2 regions of the Kovacikia sp. CALU 1929 genome follow, and region 2 is predicted to be linked to the other one. Evidence: predicted binding sites of a transcription regulator. Region 2 holds the regulator's gene; the other holds the start of a gene.
What was found. The regulator HrcA, encoded in region 2, represses chaperone genes, less so after heat shock. The targets are predictions, from matches to a motif close to ANTTAGCACTCNNNANTNNNGAGTGCTAANT.
Positions count from the first base shown of each region.

Region 1: the regulator HrcA is predicted to act here: its motif matches at 2,245-2,275, upstream of groES (co-chaperone GroES).

Region 1 covers NZ_JBXBCF010000077.1:37,978-48,513, forward strand. Annotated here, with positions in the region: gene AC1S52_RS20100 (ferredoxin:protochlorophyllide reductase (ATP-dependent) subunit N) at 1-989, shown strand, start outside; gene AC1S52_RS20105 (DUF2171 domain-containing protein) at 1,121-1,387, opposite strand; gene AC1S52_RS20110 (hypothetical protein) at 1,693-2,106, shown strand; gene groES (co-chaperone GroES) at 2,321-2,632, shown strand; gene groL (chaperonin GroEL) at 2,746-4,383, shown strand; gene AC1S52_RS20125 (pentapeptide repeat-containing protein) at 4,805-6,904, opposite strand; gene AC1S52_RS20130 (hypothetical protein) at 6,959-7,111, shown strand; gene AC1S52_RS20135 (SDR family NAD(P)-dependent oxidoreductase) at 8,011-8,814, shown strand; gene AC1S52_RS20140 (hypothetical protein) at 9,308-9,787, shown strand; gene cysE (serine O-acetyltransferase) at 9,967-10,536, shown strand, end outside.
Region 2 covers NZ_JBXBCF010000115.1:109,066-119,601, forward strand. Annotated here, with positions in the region: gene AC1S52_RS31895 (diacylglycerol/lipid kinase family protein) at 1-56, shown strand, start outside; gene AC1S52_RS31900 (metal-binding protein) at 34-897, opposite strand; tRNA gene AC1S52_RS31905 (tRNA-Val) at 946-1,017, shown strand; gene AC1S52_RS31910 (hypothetical protein) at 1,583-1,756, opposite strand; gene AC1S52_RS31915 (DUF3172 domain-containing protein) at 2,039-2,527, shown strand; gene AC1S52_RS31920 (sugar transferase) at 2,579-3,619, opposite strand; gene AC1S52_RS31925 (sigma-70 family RNA polymerase sigma factor) at 4,234-4,827, shown strand; gene AC1S52_RS31930 (hypothetical protein) at 4,824-5,273, shown strand; gene AC1S52_RS31935 (Spy/CpxP family protein refolding chaperone) at 5,279-5,788, shown strand; gene AC1S52_RS31940 (tetratricopeptide repeat protein) at 5,906-6,634, opposite strand; gene AC1S52_RS31945 (hypothetical protein) at 6,634-6,840, shown strand; gene AC1S52_RS31950 (hypothetical protein) at 7,163-7,444, opposite strand; gene hrcA (heat-inducible transcriptional repressor HrcA) at 7,534-8,613, opposite strand; gene AC1S52_RS31960 (rhodanese-like domain-containing protein) at 8,829-9,188, opposite strand; gene AC1S52_RS31965 (hypothetical protein) at 9,589-9,780, shown strand; gene pcrA (DNA helicase PcrA) at 9,795-10,536, opposite strand, start outside.

The DNA.
Region 1 (10,536 bases), on a different contig from region 2:
GGTTAGATTACGCCTTCACTCAAGGAGAAGATACGGTTCTGGCAGCTATGGTACACCGCTGCCCTGATAAAGCTCCTACCGCAGAAACCGAGAAGGAAGAGCGCAACGCGATTGCCAAATTGCTCAACTTTGGGCGCAAGCAGGAAGACGTGAAAGCGGAAGAATCGGAGTACGCCGATCATCCACCATTTGTCCTATTTGGTTCCCTGCCCGACCCCGTAGTGACCCAGCTAACCCTAGAGCTGAAAAAGCAGGGAATTAAAGTCTCCGGTTGGTTACCTTCCAAGCGCTACACGGAACTGCCCGTGATCGAGGAAGGCTACTACGTGGCTGGAGTCAATCCTTTCCTCAGCCGGACTGCAACCACCTTCATGCGCCGTCGCAAGTGCAAGCTAATCGGCGCTCCCTTCCCCATTGGACCCGATGGCACCCGTGCCTGGATTGAGAAAATTTGTTCTGTATTTGGCATCGAGCCGAAAGGACTGGCAGAGCGGGAAGCGCAGATCTGGGAAAGCCTGGAGGATTACGTCAAGCTGCTTCGCGGTAAATCCGTCTTCTTTATGGGTGACAACCTGCTGGAAATTTCCCTGGCACGGTTCCTGATCCGGTGCGGCATGACCTGCCCTGAAATTGGGATTCCTTATATGGATAAGCGCTACCAGGCAGCCGAATTGGTTCTTTTAGAAAAGACCTGTGAGGAAATGGGCGTACCTTTACCCAGGATTGTAGAAAAACCCGATAACTACAACCAAATTCAGCGGATCAAAGATCAAAACATTGATCTGGTGATCACGGGTATGGCACACGCTAATCCTCTGGAAGCGCGGGGAATTAATACCAAATGGTCTGTGGAATTCACCTTTGCTCAAATTCACGGCTTTACCAATGCCCGTGACATTCTGGAACTGGTGACGCGACCTCTGCGCCGGAACAATAGCCTCAAAGATCTGGGGTGGGACAAGCTGGTAAAGGAAGAAGCCAAGGTATAGGGTTCCTCTGATTAACTGACCAATCCTTTAGAGAGGGGGTGGGGGCGATCGCCCCCACCCCCTCTCTATAACTCCCTTCCATGCCTATCAAGATTTAAGATTAAAAACGAATTTTCTTAAATTCCTTAACCTCAGGCAGGCTGATCATCCATCAACTGCGGCATGACTTCTTCAGCGTTTTTATTAATGTAAATTGCTTCATCATCCATGCTTTCTACCCAATCAATGGGGAACCAATGATATCTGCCATCGTGGGAATCGTCTTTGGTCAATTTAATGAACCTGCCACTCTCCACATGGTCAACAATACCAATTTGAACTCCAGGCGCACCTTCCATTGTGCCTGTGCCTCTGGCATAAACAATCAGATGTTCCTTAATCTGGGATGGGTCAACCATAAGGAAATCTCCTGCTATTATTCGGTTAAACATAAACCAGGAAATGCTTAAGCGTTTCTCGACTTTATCCACCTAAGGATAGAGTTCATTGAAGCCGATATCCTCTTCCTTGAGATAGAGGGATATGGATTAAGGTTGCTTATTGAAGAACGCAAAGTCCCTGATTGGGGGAATTATTGTGCAACTGCTCCTCATACGCACCGGGCGGGAGTAAATGGTCAGCCGCCCATTGATAAACCGGATTGGTGGGATTGCCCTGGATGTTACCGTAGCAACCGCACTGGCAGTCATCTCCATTGCTACTATTGGTTCCAATTACTATTGGTTCCAATTTAGGACCCTTCCTGCTGCTGTCCGTTACAGGCATTACCTGGAATCTCTTCGTATTTGTGGTTCTGGCTCCCCGAATCATGCCAACTTACTGGTTTGAACGCGGCATCGGTGATCTGGGGCAATCGATGGGCGTTACCTCTACCGGCTTGCTGCTTATCCGCATGGTAGACCCAACCAACCATTCCGGTGCCTTAGAAAGCTTTGCCTACAAGCAATTATTCTTTGAACCGATTGTGGGAGGTGGATTGTTTACTGTTGCTGCCCCTGTTCTTGTAGTCCAATTTGGTGCGCCTGCCGTCTTGCTGCTCACCACCATCATTCTTATATGCTGGCTGGCCTTTGGCTTTTACAACTTTCACCGCATGAGCAAGAGTGAGTCGGGTTGAGGGACCAAGTGTGAACTGGGAGGTGTGGATCTCCGTACCCTGTACCTCTTACCCCGTACCCTGTTGCCCCTTAAGCCCTGCCCCAGTTCGGGAACCCGTACAAGCCAAAAAGTTGCAATTGGAACCCTACTACCGCTAAATTAGCACTCAGAGGTTGAGAGTGCTAAATCAACCCAAATGTTTCAGCCTAACCTGCTAGTTTGGAGAATGTTATATGGCAGCCGTAACTCTGAGTGTTTCTACAGTTAAACCTCTGGGTGACCGTGTGTTTGTCAAGGTGAGCGCTTCTGAAGAGAAGACCGCTGGTGGAATCCTTCTGCCCGACACAGCAAAAGAGAAGCCACAGATTGGTGAAGTGGTCGCGGTCGGTCCTGGTAAGCGTGACGAGAAGGGCACTCGCCAAGACCCTGAAGTGAAGATTGGCGACAAAGTTCTTTACTCGAAGTACGCAGGCACCGACATCAAACTCGGCACCGAGGAGTATGTTTTGCTTTCTGAGAAGGACATACTGGCGATCGTTGCTTAATTTAGATGGTAGGTGATAGGTGGTAGTGAATCTACCATCTGTTGCCTTTTGCCTCTGTTTCTTGCTTTCAAATTATCCGTAGCTAACACACATTCACAGAGAACTCAACATCTATGGCTAAGCGCATCATTTACAACGAAAACGCTCGTCGCGCCCTTGAGCGCGGTATGGATATTCTGGCTGAGGCGGTAGCAGTTACCCTCGGTCCTAAGGGTCGCAACGTTGTATTGGAGAAGAAATTTGGCGCTCCCCAAATCGTTAATGATGGTGTAACCATCGCTAAGGAAATTGAACTGGAAGACCACGTTGAGAATACTGGGGTTGCTTTGATCCGTCAGGCTGCCTCTAAGACCAATGATGCAGCCGGTGATGGAACCACCACAGCAACCGTTCTGGCTCATGCAATCGTGAAGGAAGGTCTGCGCAACGTAGCCGCGGGTGCTAACGCGATCTCCCTCAAGCGCGGGATCGACAAGGCAACTAACTTCCTGGTAGACAAGATTGCTGCCCACGCTCGTCCAGTGGAAGATTCTAAGGCGATCGCCCAGGTCGGTGCCATCTCTGCTGGTAACGACGACGAAGTGGGTCAAATGATTGCCAGCGCAATGGATAAGGTTGGCAAAGAGGGCGTTATCTCCCTGGAAGAGGGCAAGTCCATGACGACCGAACTGGAAGTCACCGAAGGGATGCGCTTTGACAAGGGTTATATTTCTCCTTACTTTGCAACCGACACCGAACGCATGGAAGCGGTTCTGGATGAGCCTTTCCTGCTGATTACCGATAAGAAAATTACTCTTGTGCAAGACCTGGTACCCGTGCTGGAGCAAGTTGCTCGTGCCGGTCGTCCTCTGGTCATCATTGCAGAAGACATTGAGAAGGAAGCCCTGGCAACCCTGGTCGTCAACCGCTTGCGGGGTGTGTTGAATGTGGCTGCGGTGAAAGCTCCTGGCTTTGGCGATCGCCGCAAGGCAATGCTGGAAGACATTGCCGTGTTAACAGGCGGTCAGTTGATTACCGAAGATGCTGGTCTGAAGCTGGATAGCGCCAAGATCGACATGTTGGGTAAGTCGCGTCGGGTTACCATCACCAAAGACAACACCACCATTGTGGCTGAAGGCAACGAAGCGGCTGTGAAGGCTCGTGTTGAGCAGATCCGTCGTCAAATGGATGAAACCGAGTCCTCCTATGATAAGGAGAAACTGCAAGAGCGTCTGGCTAAACTGGCTGGTGGTGTTGCCGTGATTAAAGTCGGTGCGGCAACCGAAACTGAAATGAAAGATCGCAAACTTCGTCTAGAAGATGCAATCAACGCCACTAAAGCAGCCGTGGAAGAGGGAATTGTTCCCGGTGGTGGTACCACCCTGGCTCACCTGAGTCCTGATCTGGAGTCCTGGGCAAGCAGCAACCTGAGCGGCGAAGAACTCATCGGTGCGACCATTGTGGCGCGTGCCCTGGCAGCCCCCCTGAAGCGTATCGCTGAAAACGCCGGTCAAAACGGTGCGGTCATCGCTGAGCGCGTCAAGGAGAAGGAATTCAACGTTGGTTTCAACGCTGCAACCAATGAGTTTGTTGACATGTTTGAAGCAGGCATTGTTGACCCTGCCAAGGTGACTCGTTCTGCTCTGCAAAATGCAGCGTCCATCGCTGGTATGGTGCTGACCACCGAGTGCATCGTGGTTGACAAGCCCGAGCCGAAGGATGCATCTCCTGCTGGCGCTGGTGCTGGCATGGGTGGCGACTTCGACTACTAATGATTAATTTGGGTACAGGGTACAAGGTGTCGGGTTCAGGCTAATCTGCACCCGCCTGAAACTAATCCCTGGGACAAATTTAAGAGCGATCGCTTCTTTACGGCGATCGCTTTTTTATTAGTTTTCAGAAGGATAGCTCTGGTGTCCAGGCTCTGCCTGGATACCCTTCTGATGCGGCTCTGCCGATTATCCAGGGAGGCGGAGCCCCCAAGAAGGCATTCCACGCAGAGTATGGGAACGAGACCACAAGACTAACGAGAACAGCATCCAAAACCACCCTGTCGAACATGGGCAATGGCTCAAAGCTTCTCTGGATAAATAATCTAAGCATTTTTAAGAAAAGACGGCGATCGCCTCATTGTCCGTTCCGCCTGATGGTCTATCGGTTTCAACTCCTGCTGGAATGCCAGAAGAGAGAACCTTAGAAAGGTAAGCCCAATGCCTTTGTAATCAGCGGTAGCAGTTTGCTACAGGCTTCCGCTAGCCTGGCCGTGTCAGGAAGGAAAGATGCCGCACCTTTCAAAAGGTTAATGGCTTGACTTCCTAAATTCTTCTTCTCTGGTTGTTCAGGGTTTTGAGCAACTTCTGCTAACACCTTCACTTGTTCCAATGCGGTTGCTTTGCCTTTATCGGGCAGGTTTGCATCGCTTTCAATTGCGGCTTGCAGCTCTGCCAGCAGTTCTTTGATGCCGGGTTGGTTGGGATCAGGAGAACTCGGCAACTGGTTGACAGCATTGGAGACACTGCCGCTGATCTCACCCAAGTTAATGGTAGAACCCGTGACATTGCCACCGATCGTGACATTCTGGCTCTGGTCTGTGCTGTCGTTCATAGATTTACTTTCTGCTTTGGCATTTACTTCAACAGTAACGGGTCGGTTAGCGAGTAGGCTTAGAATCTCTTTCATATCAGCACTTTTCTCGCGGTAAATCGCAATCTGTTCATCTTTTGCTTTCAACTCTGTCTGGTACTTGGCTTCGAGTGTTTTTAGTGCAAGCTCATACTGCTGGTTGAATTCGCTGTGAATCTTGGCTTTATCGGTTTCCGGTGGCACATGGACCCGGACAACAATGACACCATCGCCTTTGTTTTCAATACTCTGAATTGTTAGTTCACTACCCTCGTTTTCTACCTGTACCGTTTTGAATGCAGTAACGAAGGCTTTCCAATCCACCCCATTGCGGAAGATGAGGTCAACAGTGTTAATTGCTTCCTGAAATAGTTTAGTGAACTCACTGGGTGCAAAATTGCCACTATTGGGGCGACGCTCTTGATCATTCCGCAGCAGATATACATACAGACAATCAACACTTTCGAGAGTCGTATAGCTACTGATATTCCAGTCTTCCAGACAGGCTCCGGTTAATTGTGCTCCAGTAAGATCTGTACCTACTACAATTGATTCAGTCAAGTTTGCACCCCGTAAGTTAGCGTGCCGCAATGTTGCGCAGCTTAAGTCTGCCCAGGTCAAATCTGCTCCTTCCAGGTTCACCCCATCCAGGTTGGCAGCCCGGAGATTGGCATCGATATAGGAGTTGTGGGAACCCTCACGGGAGACGAGCAACTCCCGCACTGCCGGGTTTCCCAACATAGAATTGCCGACTCTGGCGCGGTCAAGGCACTTCGCCCCCTGCCAGTTGACCCACTCCAGAATAGTCTGTTTTTGTCTGGTGGGGTTAAAGTTGGCTCGTTTGAGGAGCGCATGGCTGAAATTGGCATGGGTCAGGTCAGCTCCGCAAAAGGATGTGCCATCCATCGCTCCAAAGGCAACGCTGAAGACGCGGAGAATAGCAAACTTTTCATTGCCCTTGAGGGCACGGCGGCTACAATAAATCGCGAGCAGAAGGTTAGCGCCAGCGAAAGCGAAAGCGTAAGCGTAAGCGCCAGCGAAAGCGATAGCGCCAGCATAGGCGCCAGCGTAAGCGCCACCGCCAGCATAGGCGCCAGCGTAAGCGCCACCGCCAGCGTAAGCAACAGCGTAAGCGAAAGGTCCAGCGACAGCGCCAGCGATAGCGCCAGCGATAGCGATAGCGCCAGCGAAAGCGCCACCACCAGCGAAAGCGTAAGCGGCAGCGGCAGCGGCAGCGATAGCGTAAGCGACAGCAATTGTACTGAATGCTTTTGGTGTGAAGCCATGGCGGGCAATCGCCCCAAACACAACAACCGTCAACCCTACGGTAGCGATTCCAACACTGAAAAAGACTGGACTACATGAACCAGTTTGAAAGAAGAACACAGCAATTCCTGCCCCTGAAAGTGCAGACACAAAGCTAGCCAGGGCAGAGAGGAGGAATGCAAGTCCCTGCTGTACGCACCACCAGCGTCTTTGAATCCCTGCCTGTGCCCCGGTAAAATTCGCCTCTTTCAGGATGGCATTGCTAAAGTTTGTTCCCCGAATATCGGCTTCACTGAAGTCTGCCCCAGACAGGTCTTGCCCTTTGAAGTTTTGTCCTCGAAGATTGGCGCGACAAAAATCACGCTCGCCTCTGGCATAACGGTTTAAAGCTTCAGTGGCTTTCATGAAGGAGTTGGAGCATTGGGGAGAGAGGGATGTTTTCTACAGGTAGAATAACCCATGTCTTGCTTGTCGTCATTGGTTCCTATCCTGGCTGAAAGGCTCAGTACTGCCATGACACAGGATCTCTACCCGAATCGTGCCCTGTTTCACCTGGCTCCCGCTGCTGCCTCCCACCAGCTTCGGCTATCTATACAGAGATCCGTGGGTTAACCAGAGCGCAAGTGTCTGGTATGTATCTGAATAGCGATCGCTTCTTTACAAAGCGATCGCTATTTTTTTGGGTTGAGCCTGATTCAGGGACTCTCATAATTCCTCCCTAATCTCAGTCAAGCCAATGACCAAAATCTCCAAAATGCTTCAATTAATCAGGCTAGGGTAAATCACGTAATCCTACGGAATTCTGAAATAGCTGTATCTAAATGTTAAGTTTGGGGTTTTTCGTTAAGAAACATTGCAGCTTCTTGATCCCGTTGCTAGGGTGTGGACGTGGAAAGTTTTTTCCCAATGTTTTTCGTGAGGAGGTATTACCCCATGTTTTTACTACAAATCATTCCGTGAGCGATCGCTCAATTGTCCAGTTTCTCCAAAAGTTACGGTTCAGGCGTTCCAACAAATCTGGGCAGTTAATTTGGGCAAATCACCCATCTGGATAGATTCACTCACGATTCTTTACTGTATGATTCGTTTTAGCTTGTTCACTAAGGTTCATTGTCACTCCGCTAAACTTTAGCTCGTGTGCAAAGTGCTTCTCTCTACATTGGTTTCACCTGTCAGCTAGCTGCATTCGATTCGATACTTCTTTGACTAAGCTGCAAGTGATTATGCCGCCAGTCTTCTAACTCATTACGATTCACTTATTGCGCTTGATCGTTTTGTTCTCTTTGTTGTTCAAACGCAATCACTCAACCATATTCTGCGGCCAGTCTTCCGAGTTACTTAAACGTAGATACTGCATACTCTGAAGCCTGATACAGGTTTACTTCTGGCAATCAACAACTATTTTGATTGCAGATCAACATTTGGTCTCATTTTGCATTGACTGAACATTGGACAAGCTATTTAGCTTGCCATTCAGAATGCTATGGGTCCCCTTACCCTGGAGGTATTTTATGGATATTCAAGGAAAGACTGCTTTAATTACCGGAGCTTCTCGCGGAATTGGCCGCGCGATCGCCCTGGAATTTGCAGCCCAGGGAGTCAATCGTCTACTACTCGTTGCCCGCGATCGCCACCGCCTTGCTGAAGTTGCCGCAGAAATCTCAGCCCTAGGGGTTGATGTGATCACCCTGGCAGTCGATTTGAGTCAGCCGATTGAAGTTAATATTGCCATTGCCCGTGCCTGGAAGGATCACGGTCCCATTCATGTACTGGTCAACTGTGCTGGAGTTGCCCATCAGTCTCCTTTCTTGCAAACTCGCCTACCCCAGGTGCAGGAAGAGATTTCCACCAACCTGATTGGGATGTATACCATCACTCGTCTGGTTGCCCGTCGCATGGTTGCCCAACGGGAAGGTGTCATTGTCAACGTCTCCAGTTTAATGGGTAAAATGGCAGCCCCCACTATGGCAACTTATTCAGCGACTAAGTTTGCCATTCTGGGTTTCAGTCAGGCATTACGGGGTGAACTGGCATCCCACAACGTTAAGGTAGTTGCACTGCTGCCATCTCTCACAGACACCGATATGGTTCGCCATATTGAATGGTTTCGCTGGGTTGTACCAATGAATCCGCAGCAAGTTGCCCAGGCACTAGTAGCGGGTCTGGCAAAAGGCTCTAACGAAATCCTGGTCGGGTGGCAAAGTCATCTGGCAGTCTGGGGCAACCGGGTTGCACCCTGGCTCATGGAAAAAGTTCTGTCAATTGCAGCGCCCCTGCCCAAAAATCGACCCGGTCTTTACCCCGATCTCAGGTAAGGATTTGATAGTTTCAAAAAGGTTGTTTTTGTCTATAACGGTTCTAGTACAGCAAAACGAAAGTTTTGCAAGGGGTGAAGGGGTTCCACCCCTTCTTGGGGGCTTTGCCCCCAAACTCCCATGTTGCAAAATTTAGTGTTTGCAACACTAGTAGAGCTTGGCGTAAATCTGGCTACCGTTCCTGGTACCTGGCACCTAATACCTAACACCCTAAATGGTTGCCGAACTTACGCTGCAAAGTACTAGTGTTCCGTCAGTAGCGGGTGTAGGGGCGCAGCTTCCACACCCGCTCTTACAATTATTTTCCCCTACATATATGCCCACCCATCCCCCCATCCCCCATCCACCCATCCATCCATCCACTCATTCACCATGAATCGCTGGGTCTATTGGCTTTGTTTGATTACTATTTCTCGATAACCCATGACCCATTCCCTGCAAAAGCCCTAAGCTTGAAAAGTAAAGGGTGAAACACTGAAACAGGAGAGCAGGTATGGGCAGGATGAAAATTAGTTGGCTGAAGTTAAGTGGGGTGCTGGGGCTGATGGCTTTTGTCGCAGCCCCAGTGCTGGGACAGACAGCTAATTTTGGCTCATTGACCCTCAACGCCGAAAAAACAACCGGAATGCTGACCGGCTCAACAGGCGGTTCTACATCTTTGCCAGCGATTACCAGCAACCGCGATCGCCATAAGAATCCTTGTCTTGGCTTTGGTGACCCCACCCCTGACCATATTCTGATTTTGCAGCAGCCGTTCTCTAAATTGGCGTTGAGAGTAAATAGCGGCGGTTTTGATACTACTCTGGTGGTTCAAGGTCCCAATGGTGTTATGCGCTGTGGCAGAGATACTGGACCCAAAAAGGATGCTGGCATCACCGATGACGACTGGTCTGCTGGCAGTTACAAAATCTGGGTTGGCACGGCTGATCCTGGAGTGCAACGGGACTATACATTGACGGTGAAGCAGAACTAGCCAGGGATAGGGAGAAACGTTTTCTTGTATAAACGATTTCTTGAATGTGCACCAATTTTCAACTCTTAACTTTCAACTCTCCCCTTTCTTTCTACTCCCTTTATTCCTTAACCTTTCTCTCACTCGGTGGTGGCACTCAAACGTTAATATGAGAAAAGTGAACTCTCTGGGGAATTCTCGTGCTTTCTACTCTCATTGCAGACTTTCGTATCATCTTTGAGCGCGACCCGGCTGCCCGCAATTGGTTGGAAGTGTTGTTTTGCTACCCCGGCTTGCAGGCACTTCTGTTTCATCGCTTTGCCCACTGGATATATGATTTGCATGTCCCTTTTGTCCCTCGTCTGATTTCCCATATTGCCCGCTTTGCAACAGGGATTGAGATTCACCCCGGAGCACAGATTGGGCAGGGAGTTTTTATTGATCATGGGATGGGAGTAGTCATTGGGGAAACGGCGATCATTGGCGACTACGTCCTGATTTATCAGGGGGTTACTTTAGGCGGTACGGGCAAGGAAAGTGGTAAGCGCCATCCCACCCTGGGTGACAATGTAGTAGTGGGAGCCGGAGCAAAAGTGCTTGGAAATCTCACGATTGGAGATAACGTCCGGATTGGGGCAGGTTCGGTTGTCTTGCGAGATGTGCCAGCCGATTGCACCGTTGTCGGAGTTCCTGGTCGCATCGTCTATCGTTCCGGTGAACGGGTCGATCCTCTAGAGCATGGACGGTTACCTGACTCGGAAGCGCAAGTC
Region 2 (10,536 bases):
TTGTGCCTGCTACAGTCCCATCCACGGCTGCCGTTACGGCTTCCGCTGTCGCATAAAGGGGGGCAGTTGGGGACTCCGCTGGACATGGGGAGGAACGGTCGAGGGTGGGGGTGAAATTGGGGAGGATGGGGGCGGAACCGGGGAGGAGGGCGGCTTAGGAGAACGTACAGGTTTTTCCTGGAAATAACTTTGAATCCGAGCGGGTATCGTGCCCATGAACCTGGGATTTGGTGAGCGTTCTGGTTCAGGCGATTGCACTCTAAAAGATGCCTGGGTTGGCTCTGGTTGGCGATAGCGGGCACTTTCCCCCTTCAGGCGAGAAGGGGCTTGACGTTTAGCCCAGTGGCGCTTGTAGGTGGATTCGACCCAATCGCTGAGGGAATGGCTGATTCCGCCCAACTCTAGACCAATCACGAGAGCAAGCCATTCCGCCTGATAGGTTTGAATCGATTGTCCAATCCAGTCCGTGCTGGCTTCTACTTGGTAATAGGCAAGCAGTTGCCACTGCGCGACGATACCAAACCACTGGAAGGCGATCGCACCCAGCACAATTGCCGCAAAGCCCAATGCTCCCAGCCATGCCAGCAGGTACAAAATTCGCAGGGCTGTACCCACGATGGGACCGTGGGATAACAGCGATCGATGACGCATCCCACGCTGGTAGGGGAGCCAGATCCAGCGGAGGGGTCCCCAGCGCCGGTACTGCCGCGAGTAAATATCCAGATCGGGGCCAAACATCAGCCCGCTGAACAGAAATCCCCCCGACACCATGAGAGTTAGCCCACTATTTTGGGTGCGCTCAAAGGTCAACCCGGCAATCAGCGGCAGGCTCCAGAGGGTAATGCTGTCATGGGTGCGACCGGAGGGCATGGTACAGGCGATCAGAATTTCTTTCAAAATCGTAGCAGGAGTGCAATAGTCCTGTTACAATAAATGCTTGTGCCTGGGCGATTAACTCAGCGGTAGAGTATCTGCCTTACAAGCAGAGAGTCACTAGTTCGAATCTAGTATCGCCCATATTGTAGGTTGTTCTGGTTCAAATGTCCTGGTCGGATCCTTTATTGATCGGGCTTTGTTGAGTAGCTAGGGGTGCAATTTGTAAGACTCCGCTCAACTTTTTGCACTTGCAGCTCGGTCGTCAATCGTTCGCGGCATGGGTAGTGCGATCGTGCCTCATGTCAAAGGCTCGGTTGAAAAAGTTAAACAGCCAAACCACTTTAGAGTCTTTAAACTATTGGGTTTCACTGGATTCAAAAGGTATGGATGAAAAGCTTGACGGTGTTCAACCCAACCTATGCTGCTGCTGGTAGTAGGTGATGGCTTTCTCGCACTGTGGCAGGGAAGCATAAACGTGCCTCATTTTCCCACCACTCTGGGTTGGTTAGTGAATCCTCTAGCGGGACTCGTTGAAATTTATTGCCTCCAGCAAGACATAGAAATTAGCAACCCACCAAAATGTCCGGTGAAGATATACTTCCTGGATTCGTTCTCAACCGATAAAATTGCTCGATCAGATGCAGTATGTCTTGGAACCGTTAAGCTTCGCCATCAGTATCAGTCGAACGGTGTCAGGTATAATTCATCAGAGCATCCACTTACCCGGACTGAGTTCAGTGAGTTTGACCGGCAGATGACCCGTAATGCTGAGAAACTCCTGAGCATCAATTTTTCCTTCTGTCAGCAGTTCATGCAAAACTTTAGTGAGCGCAACGCAAGCACACTCTAAATACTCCCTGTCTAATTCGTCTTGAGCCATTTTCGCCTCTATCTGAACTAACTCCGTAATCTTTCTTTACGAACCTTGCCCCTTCTAGTCTGTCTGCTGCTCCATCAACCAGCCCTCATCCGATCTAGTGATTGTTCTGGCATTCAGTCAGTCGCATTCTCCATTTAGAGTTGACTACTCAATCTGCTAGTTGTTCCAGGTACGATTTCGATAGATTAGAAGGGAACTTTTCATGGAAGGTCGGCGAAAGAGAACAGGCGATCGCCCATCACCTTCCTGACACTGATTCATGCTTGCTTAGGAGACCATTCCATGAACCATAAACCCAATTCCTCATCTTCAATTTTTAGCCCAGTGGTGATGGCGATCGTGGCAACCGCAGTCGTTGTCGGTATTGCCCTGGGAATGGGGTTATCCACTTCAGCAACCTCCAGTCCGGAAAATGTCGCCAGTAGGCAATATATTGATGAAATGGCACCCAGTTCTCAAATTTGTGTGCAGTACGGGGCAAGTGCCGTGACGATGGATGCGCGGTTTTTTGTCACGTTCAACCCGTTTAGTGTTTATGTTTCTCGTCCCAAGATGCAACCAGGATGTGTTTTGCGGAGAACGGACTGGGCAATTTTAGAACAGAGAAATTTGCTGACCGGCGAACAGCAGCGGGAATGCAAGAACAACATGAACACCTTTGGCTTCACAGGCAACCTGGAAAGCTCTCCCAAAATTGACTGTGTTTACCGGAATGATTCCGCGGGGAATCTTTTTCTGACTCAATCTGGGATTAATGTGCCGTCTCAATAGCGATCGCCCACTTCCTCAACTAAGGATGGAAAATGAGCTTCTCCTATGGGGTTACATCGCCCCCGCATTTTTGTTGAAGATCACCCAAATCGTCTTCACAATCAGCTTCAGGTCATACATCAGGCTCCAGTTTTCCTGATATTTCAAATCCAGGTGAACGATATCCTCAAAGTTTTTGACCGACGATCGCCCATTCACCTGCCACTCTCCCGTCATTCCAGGTTTAATATCCAATCGTTGCCACTGTGGAATTTCATAGCGTTCTACTTCATCAGGAGTAGGGGGGCGAGTTCCCACCAAGCTCATCTCTCCTTTGAGGACATTCCAGAACTGAGGCAACTCATCCAGACTAGTTTTGCGGAGAAAGCGACCAACCCGGGTTACACGGGGGTCATTGGCATTTTTGAAGATTGCCCCACATGCCTGGTTCTCAACGAGATGCTTCAGCTTCTCCGCATCGAATACCATTGAGCGAAACTTCCACATCCGGAACCGTCTGCCCATCCAGGAACAGCGCACCTGCCCAAAGAAAATAGGTCCAGGGTTGTCTAGCTTAATCGCAACCGTAATCGGAATAAACAAAATAGCCGTAATCATCAGACCTACCAGCGCACCCATAATGTCAATCAGACGCTTAGTGCGTGATTTAACTGAGGGATGGGTCACAAATAAGGGAGCAGGAGAGGGGGACGCTTTCGTCTGGCGCGACTTGGGAACGGCTCCCTGGTGCTCGAGTTCAAATAATTTGTCCAGATCGGTCAGCGCCAAAATCGACATGACCTGAGGGGAAACATCTCGTAGAATTAACCGAATGCCCCGTTGTTGAGCAATCTTCCAGCAGCCAACCAGGGATCCAATTCCACTACTGTCCATAAACGTGGTTAGGCTGAAATCAAATAGAACCGTAGTTAGATTAGGATTGTCCTCACAGGTCTTCTGAAACTCTTGTTTAAAGCCAACCGCCTGAATCACGGTGAAGGAGGCAGGCAAAGGAATCAAGCACTCTTGGGTAAAGATCGTTGCTTGACTACCTGATTCTTCAATTCTAGTCACAACAATTAACCAGTTCGGTAAATGGACATTAAATACCATGAATCACCCTGGCGGTTTCCATGTCTATCTCCACACGGGCGCTTGAGCATGGAAGCCGGACTTTTAGCGGCTTGGAAACAAGCCTCTGGCTGCCAGTGATTTCCTTGGGATGGACATTGCCCATTCTCCTTAAACCACTACTAGCAAGCCTATACAGGTGGTTGCCATCCTACAAAGTGTAGTCTGTCATGATTTGAAACTCTTGTTACAAAGGGCTTAGTAGCATGAACTTCCTAGCTAAATCACTGAGTCCATTCTGCATGATGCGTCCATGAACAGAAACCTACTTTATGAAAGCATCGCAAACGCAAGACTGATTTTACATAAACCTAAAAAACAATAGTCTGTCATCCGTGATTTCCACTGATAGATGGATTGAAGCTGCTGTCTCCCTTTAGTCTTCCCCACCTTCCTGTGTTTCGTTCTGATTAAACAAACAAAATTTTGTCGCCCCAGAGTCAATTTCATTCAAACCCTTCTCCTCCTCCTTGCTCCCCTTCCCCTCCTCCCCCTCCTCCCTTTCAGCTCTTTATTGAACCTTTTTTACACCGTTCCAGTCTTACTTGATTAGAGAGGTATGAAAATGGATGGAGTGAGCTTTTCAGGTGTTATCTGTGGCGGTAGAATCGCGTGACCCACCAGAGCAAAATCAGCACCAGCATCTCGCGGGGGAATCCGATCGCGACCTGGTGCAGCAATGTCTCCAGGGAAACACTCAGAGTTTTCAATTGCTCTATCGCCGCCACCAAAAGCGGGTAAGATCGATTCTCTTTCAGCTTTGTGATGCCTCGGCATTGGATGATCTGGTGCAGGAGGTGTTTTTGAGAGCCTGGAAGGGATTGCCTAAGTTCCGGCAGTCTGCTCAGTTTTCCACCTGGCTCTATCGAATCGCCTGGAATGTTGCTTCTGACCAGCGCCAAGCGGCGGCTCAGAGGCGTACCCGGCTTCAGATATTGACCCATAACACCCCAACCCAGCAGGATGCTCCTGATGTCATGCGTCTCCACTATCAAGATCTGGTGCAACGGGGATTAACTCAGCTCAGTTTTGATCACCGCACGATTCTGGCTTTGCATGATCTGGAAGAAGTGCCCCAAAAGGAGGTTGCTGAAATTCTTGGAATTCCCGTAGGGACGGTGAAATCTCGGCTGTTTCATGCCCGTGCTGCTATGCGCCAGTTTCTTCAGAAGGAAGGAGTTCAACTATGACCCACCCCCCCACTCTCCCCCCCCATGATGATCATGAAGATGACCCCGATCTGGTCAACTTTTTACAGCAATATCGCCCCCACCCGCCTGCGGCTGCCCCCGACTTAGAAGCAAAGATTTTAAGTGCGATCGGCTCCTTAGAAGAAGCGTCACCCAAGGTGCGGCAGTTCCCTCACAGGGGATGGTACCGCTCTGCATGGGTGCCAACGGCGATCGCTGCCAGCCTGGTTGCTGGTTTGTTTAGCTACCGTGCTTTGAACCCTTCTAGCCCCACGTCTTCGGATTTAAGGGCACTTGAAACCTTTATTGAAACCAGTTGGGATGCATCGGTCAATGATGACTCCGAGGAAGATTGGTCTGTTTTTAGGAGCCAGGTACCCGGTTCTCAATTGGTCGCCACTTCAACTCCCCGGTCCCATTCCCTGCTCCCTTCTGTCAGGAGGTAGATTCCATGTTCCCACGTCGCATTTCTATCATTGCTGCTGCTGTTATTGCGTTGGGAGGGGCGATCGCCCTTGCCAATCCAACTACCCTGTTCCCTAACCGACTCGCCCAGGCTCCGATGGAGCAAAAGAATCGTTCGGAGGAAGGGTGGTTAGAGAATCTAAACCTGAGCCAGGAACAGGTTCAAAAGATTCAGACCATTCGCAGTCGTTACCGGAATACCCTTTCAGGGCAACGACAGGCAATGCAGCAGGCTCAGAAGGAAATGAGGGAACTGATCGCAAGCGACGCATCCGCTGACCAGGTGCGGCAAAAATATAGCCAGGTGAAGGCTTTGAAGCAGCAGCATTCTGATAATCGCTTCAACAGCTTGTTAGAAATTCGGGAAGTATTAACCCTAGAACAGCGGCAACAGTTTGTTGAACGTATGAGGCAGGAGCGGGGCAATCGCGGACGCATGAAATCGGAGCGATCGGAAAGGTCGGGACATCGGCGCAGCATGGGATGGGGCGATTGAATAGGAAAGGGGTGATTGTTTTGGAGTTTTCGACCTACAAAATAATTCCTAACAGACCACTAGCCTACAGAAGAGAGGACTGAAAAGGGCAAAAACCCTATTGAGCCAATGCCCTTCTTACAAAGTTTTGAGTAGCTTTTCCGCTTTTCTGACCAGGTGTTGATGCCGTCGGTAATGGTAGGCTGGGGACGATCTCACCTTTGCCAGCATTATCTCCAGACACTCACGGGCAGCTTCAGTTTCGCCCTCTTTCGTCAGAATCGCTGCCAGCAGAATAGAAGCCTCTGGATGACTCCAGTACTTAATATCTTGCTTCAAATGGGCTTTTGCGGTTTCCCAATCTGGTAGCTCAAACAATGCTTTGCCGTAGTAGAGCGATGCTTCCCCACATTTATAATCCGGCTCCAGCTTCAGCAGGGCTTGAAGGTGTTCTTTCGCAACAGCAAACGCTTTGTTATGCATTTCAATAAAGGCAGAACCCCAGAGAGCATGGGTATTCTTTGGCTCTTTTTCGAGTGCCTGACGGTAAGCATCCGCTGCTTTCCCGTACTCACCCATTTCCAGCAGCACGTTACCTAACGCAACATACTGGTGTGCCTTGCCAATGTTACGGACTCCTGCTTCCGCCTTCCAGAGTTGGTCGCGCAGGGTCCAGCGCTTGAAGTAGTTGGGCACGGGCAGATCCATCTGGGGCAATCGCCTTACCAGGAAGTAGATGACCGCCCCGGGGAAATTCAGAAAGATCAGAATCCACAGCCAGGTATTGCGTTCTGGATCGTTGCGGGCACAATCAAAAATCATCAACATCCAGAACGCAGAGGATATCATTACCAGAGCTTCAACCATTGCAAGACTCCTTTAATGCACTGGCTTACCAAACCATGCAAATGGGTCTGAGAAGCCTGTTTGATAGCGGGATTAGGTGTCAGGGGGAAAGGACGGTGAGACAAGGCTTTACGCTTGTTAATCTGCCCCAACCTTTGTGGACGATCGCTATAGCTGAGGTGCGATCGCCCATCAAGGGACTATTCAAAGATTTCCCGCTGGCATAGAAACCTTACTCAGCAAAATTCCAGATTTACAAAATATTCAAACTTGACCCGAACCCTTGGCGGATAGCGCTGTTTGAACCAGCCCTTCAATTCTTGCTTCAAGTCCAGATAGCGAAAAGTACCCCAAAGGGTAATCCAGTACTAAAAGCCTGCAAGTCAAAACCCAATAGTGCGTTGTTTCACCTAATTCTATCGATGGATGAATTGCTTCAACGAGCACAACCATCTAGTAAAACAATCTGAAAGCTTTACAACGTAAGCTTGGCAACCCCTGTAAAGGTGTCAGGTGCCAGGAACAGAGTTAGATTTATACCAGGTTCTACTAACTCAATATACCAAACCTAGCCATCAACCAAAACAGGCAAAACAACCACCACCAAAACAAAACAACCCCGTGAATTAAGGCATAGAGGAAGTAGTTGAATCTTGGCTTTACAAGCAGTACTAAGCCAATATGCCAAAGGAGGGTTAATGGTAGAACTACATCTACTACATCAAGCATCCAGTCACAATGTTTACTTTGGCGAGTGCATTGGGCAAGGGGTTCAGAAACTTCCATCATGAAGGCAATACCTAATGTCCACAGAAGCAAAAATCCATCCATGAACAAGGGAACTGCTACCCACCATCGAAACCTCTTTCCGCTACTCAAACTCATTGCTAGAACTTAGAATCTGGTTGTTTGGGTGAAATTCAGCTAAGGGTGTCGGAAAGGTAGTCTGCCGCTGCTTCAACCAGGGCGATCGCATTCTCGTAGACCATGCGGGTCGGTCCCAATACGCCAACACTGCCTACGGGAACGGTTCCCCGGTGGTAGGTGGAGGAAATCAAGGTGCAGGTTTGGATAGGTTCTAACGGATTTTCAGCCCCAATCCGAATGGTTAATCGTTTACCATTTTTGGGAGAGTCGGGCTGTTCAAAAATGAGGGGCAGAAGTTGGTCTTGCTCTTCTTCCAGCAGGTGAACGATGGTCTGGATCTGATGCAGTTCAGAAAATTCGGGCTGGCGCAAAACTTCTGCCAATCCGCTGACCATAATCTGAGTCGGGGCAGACGCTTGAGAACGACGAGTGACTTCTACCCGCACTGCCCGCAAAAAGTCGGCATAGTACTTAAACTCGCGATCCAGTTCGCTCCAGTCGAGGGTTGCTAGTTCGGCGATCGCCTTTCCGCGTAATTGCTCATTCAAAAAGTTCGATAGGATCTGAAGCTCTCGCTCCAGTAGCTCGGTATCAGGTTCAGACCCCTCTAAGGGACTGGGCAGATCCATCAAGGCAGACTGGGTTTTGTAGGAGTCGGTGACAAAGATTAGCATCACTCGTCCAGCGTCTACCTGGACAAGCTGAACATGGCGCAGATAGGTGGTATTGGTCAGAGGCAGGGTGATCAGCGTGATATAGCCACTGACCGTTGCCAGAATTTGAGCCGCTCCCCGCAGTAAAGCCTCAAGGCTCCAGTCCTCCCGATTGAGGCGATCGCTCAACAGTTGCTCCACCTGACAGGTCAAATCATTGGACGGAGTAATGAGCTGATCCACGTAAATTCGGTAGCCAGAGTCAGAAGGTACTCGCCCAGCAGAGATATGAGGCTGGTAAAGCAGTCCCGTCTTCTCAAGCACTGACATGGCATTGCGGATGGTGGCTGAACTGACGCTCAGGTTATATTCCTTGACCAGTGCTTCTGAGCCAACCGGTTCAGCCGTGGCGATATAATGGCGCACGGTTGCCCAAAGGACTTGCTGCTGGCGGTTTGTAAGATTGACATGGAGGGACATTGCCAAAAGTTTTTAATCCTAAACGGGTTATGGAGATGAAGGCTGAAATAGTAGAATCCCCACTAAAATGCTAAATCGGTAGTTTGAACTAAGATAGCAGATGCTTTAGTTTCTCTTTAGTTTCAGTCAAAGTTCAGTAAACCCTGTGACTGAAAACACGGATCAGGACTGTCAAAAAGCACTCATGATTCTTTTATGATAACCAGTTGAAATTTCTAATAGCGAGACAGGGAGGGGTCTACGAGGACGGAATAGGTATCAATCCCGCCGGTTACATTTTGCACCTGGGTAAAGCCCTGGCTCCTCAACCACTGGCACATCTGGGCAGAGCGCATCCCATGATGGCAAAGGACAACCGTTGGCTTCTCCAGATCTAGGCGGGAGTGAATTTCTCCAGACCACTCGGCATACTCACTCAGGGGAAAGTTTTGAAAATGCGGGAGACTGGCAAGTTCTAGTTCACGGGGTTCCCTTACATCAACAAACTGGATGTCGGCGGGCGTGTCTTGCAGAAGTTGGGCGAGTTCTTTGACGGTGATTTCGGCGATCGGTTGGGTGAAAAACTGGTCAGACATGGTTTTTGGGGCGTGAGTGGACGGGAGAGAGGGTCTTAGGTGTCAGGTGTTAGTGGCTAGGTGTTAGTGGCTAGGAGCAGATGGCAGGTAAAACGTTTACTCCTCACTCTCTCACTCTTCACTCCATCACTCTTTACCTTCTCACCCGGTTACTCCTCCGCTTTCTTAGTCGATATCTGATACCTTTGTGGACTATTGAGGAGATATATCTATCGAAAGACGTAGAGGGTCTCTACTGATAGCTAGAGGTTAATTGCTTTAATTTCAAAAGATAGTGGAACCAGGTTGGTCTGAAATCGAATGGCTTCCTATTCCCTCGGAATTTGCTCAAACGCAAAGGTGCATCTGCTATCTGCAAGATTTGATTCTGCAAGATTTGATTTGGTAGGAGTTGTGCCTAATGATGAAGTACTCGATCCTTTATAAGCCCCATCGTAACCGTAAAAATCCCTGGGTGCTAAGAGTTTGGGAACCTGTACCAGAGCCACAGGACAAGCGCAGAGCTTCCTATTTGTTTAATGCTCAATACTGGCTCCAGTCTCAGGCGGATGCTCAGGCAATTTTGGCTGAATTTCAACAGGCCGTTGGTTGATCAGGAGCAATGGTTTACTCTAAGCGCTGAAGGGGAGTCAGTTTAGGATCGATGATTTTTTGCCCCATCCCTGGAAACCTGACAGCTAGGCAGATTTTGTTGCCTGCTCCAAAGATGTGGGTTACCTGACCTGACCCAAAGGCTTTGTGGACAATGCGATCGCCCACCGTCCAATCATCCGCATGGGTATTGGGTAAGGCGGCATTACCTTCCCGCTCCTGACGGGATTGGGCGGTTGTCTTTGACCAGCGAGTCGGCAGGGGGACTTTGACATTTGACTCGATTTCTTCTCTGGGTAGCTCCGATAGAAATAGGGAGGGTTCGGCGTACTCTCGATTGCCATATAGTCGGCGGGCACGGGCATAGGAGATAAACAGTCGTTCCTGGGCGCGGGTAATTCCGACGTAGCAGAGACGACGTTCCTCTTCCAGGGCGACTGGATCATCAATGGAACGGTGGTTGGGGAACAAGCCCTGCTCCAGTCCGACCAGAAACACAACGGGGAATTCCAATCCCTTTGAGGAGTGCAGCGTCATCAGGGAAACTTTGTTATCGCCTTCCTCCAGATTGTCCAGGTCAGAAGCGAGGGAGGCATTGGCAAGGAAGGCAATCAGGCTGGGGTCTTCTTCGTTTTCTTCCTGAAATTGCAGCACTGCGTTGTAAAGCTCACTCACGTTACCTAGGCGATCGTCGGCTTCCTCGGTGCCCTGTGCCTTCAAGTCTGCAACGTAGCCAGAATCATCCAGCACACCCTGA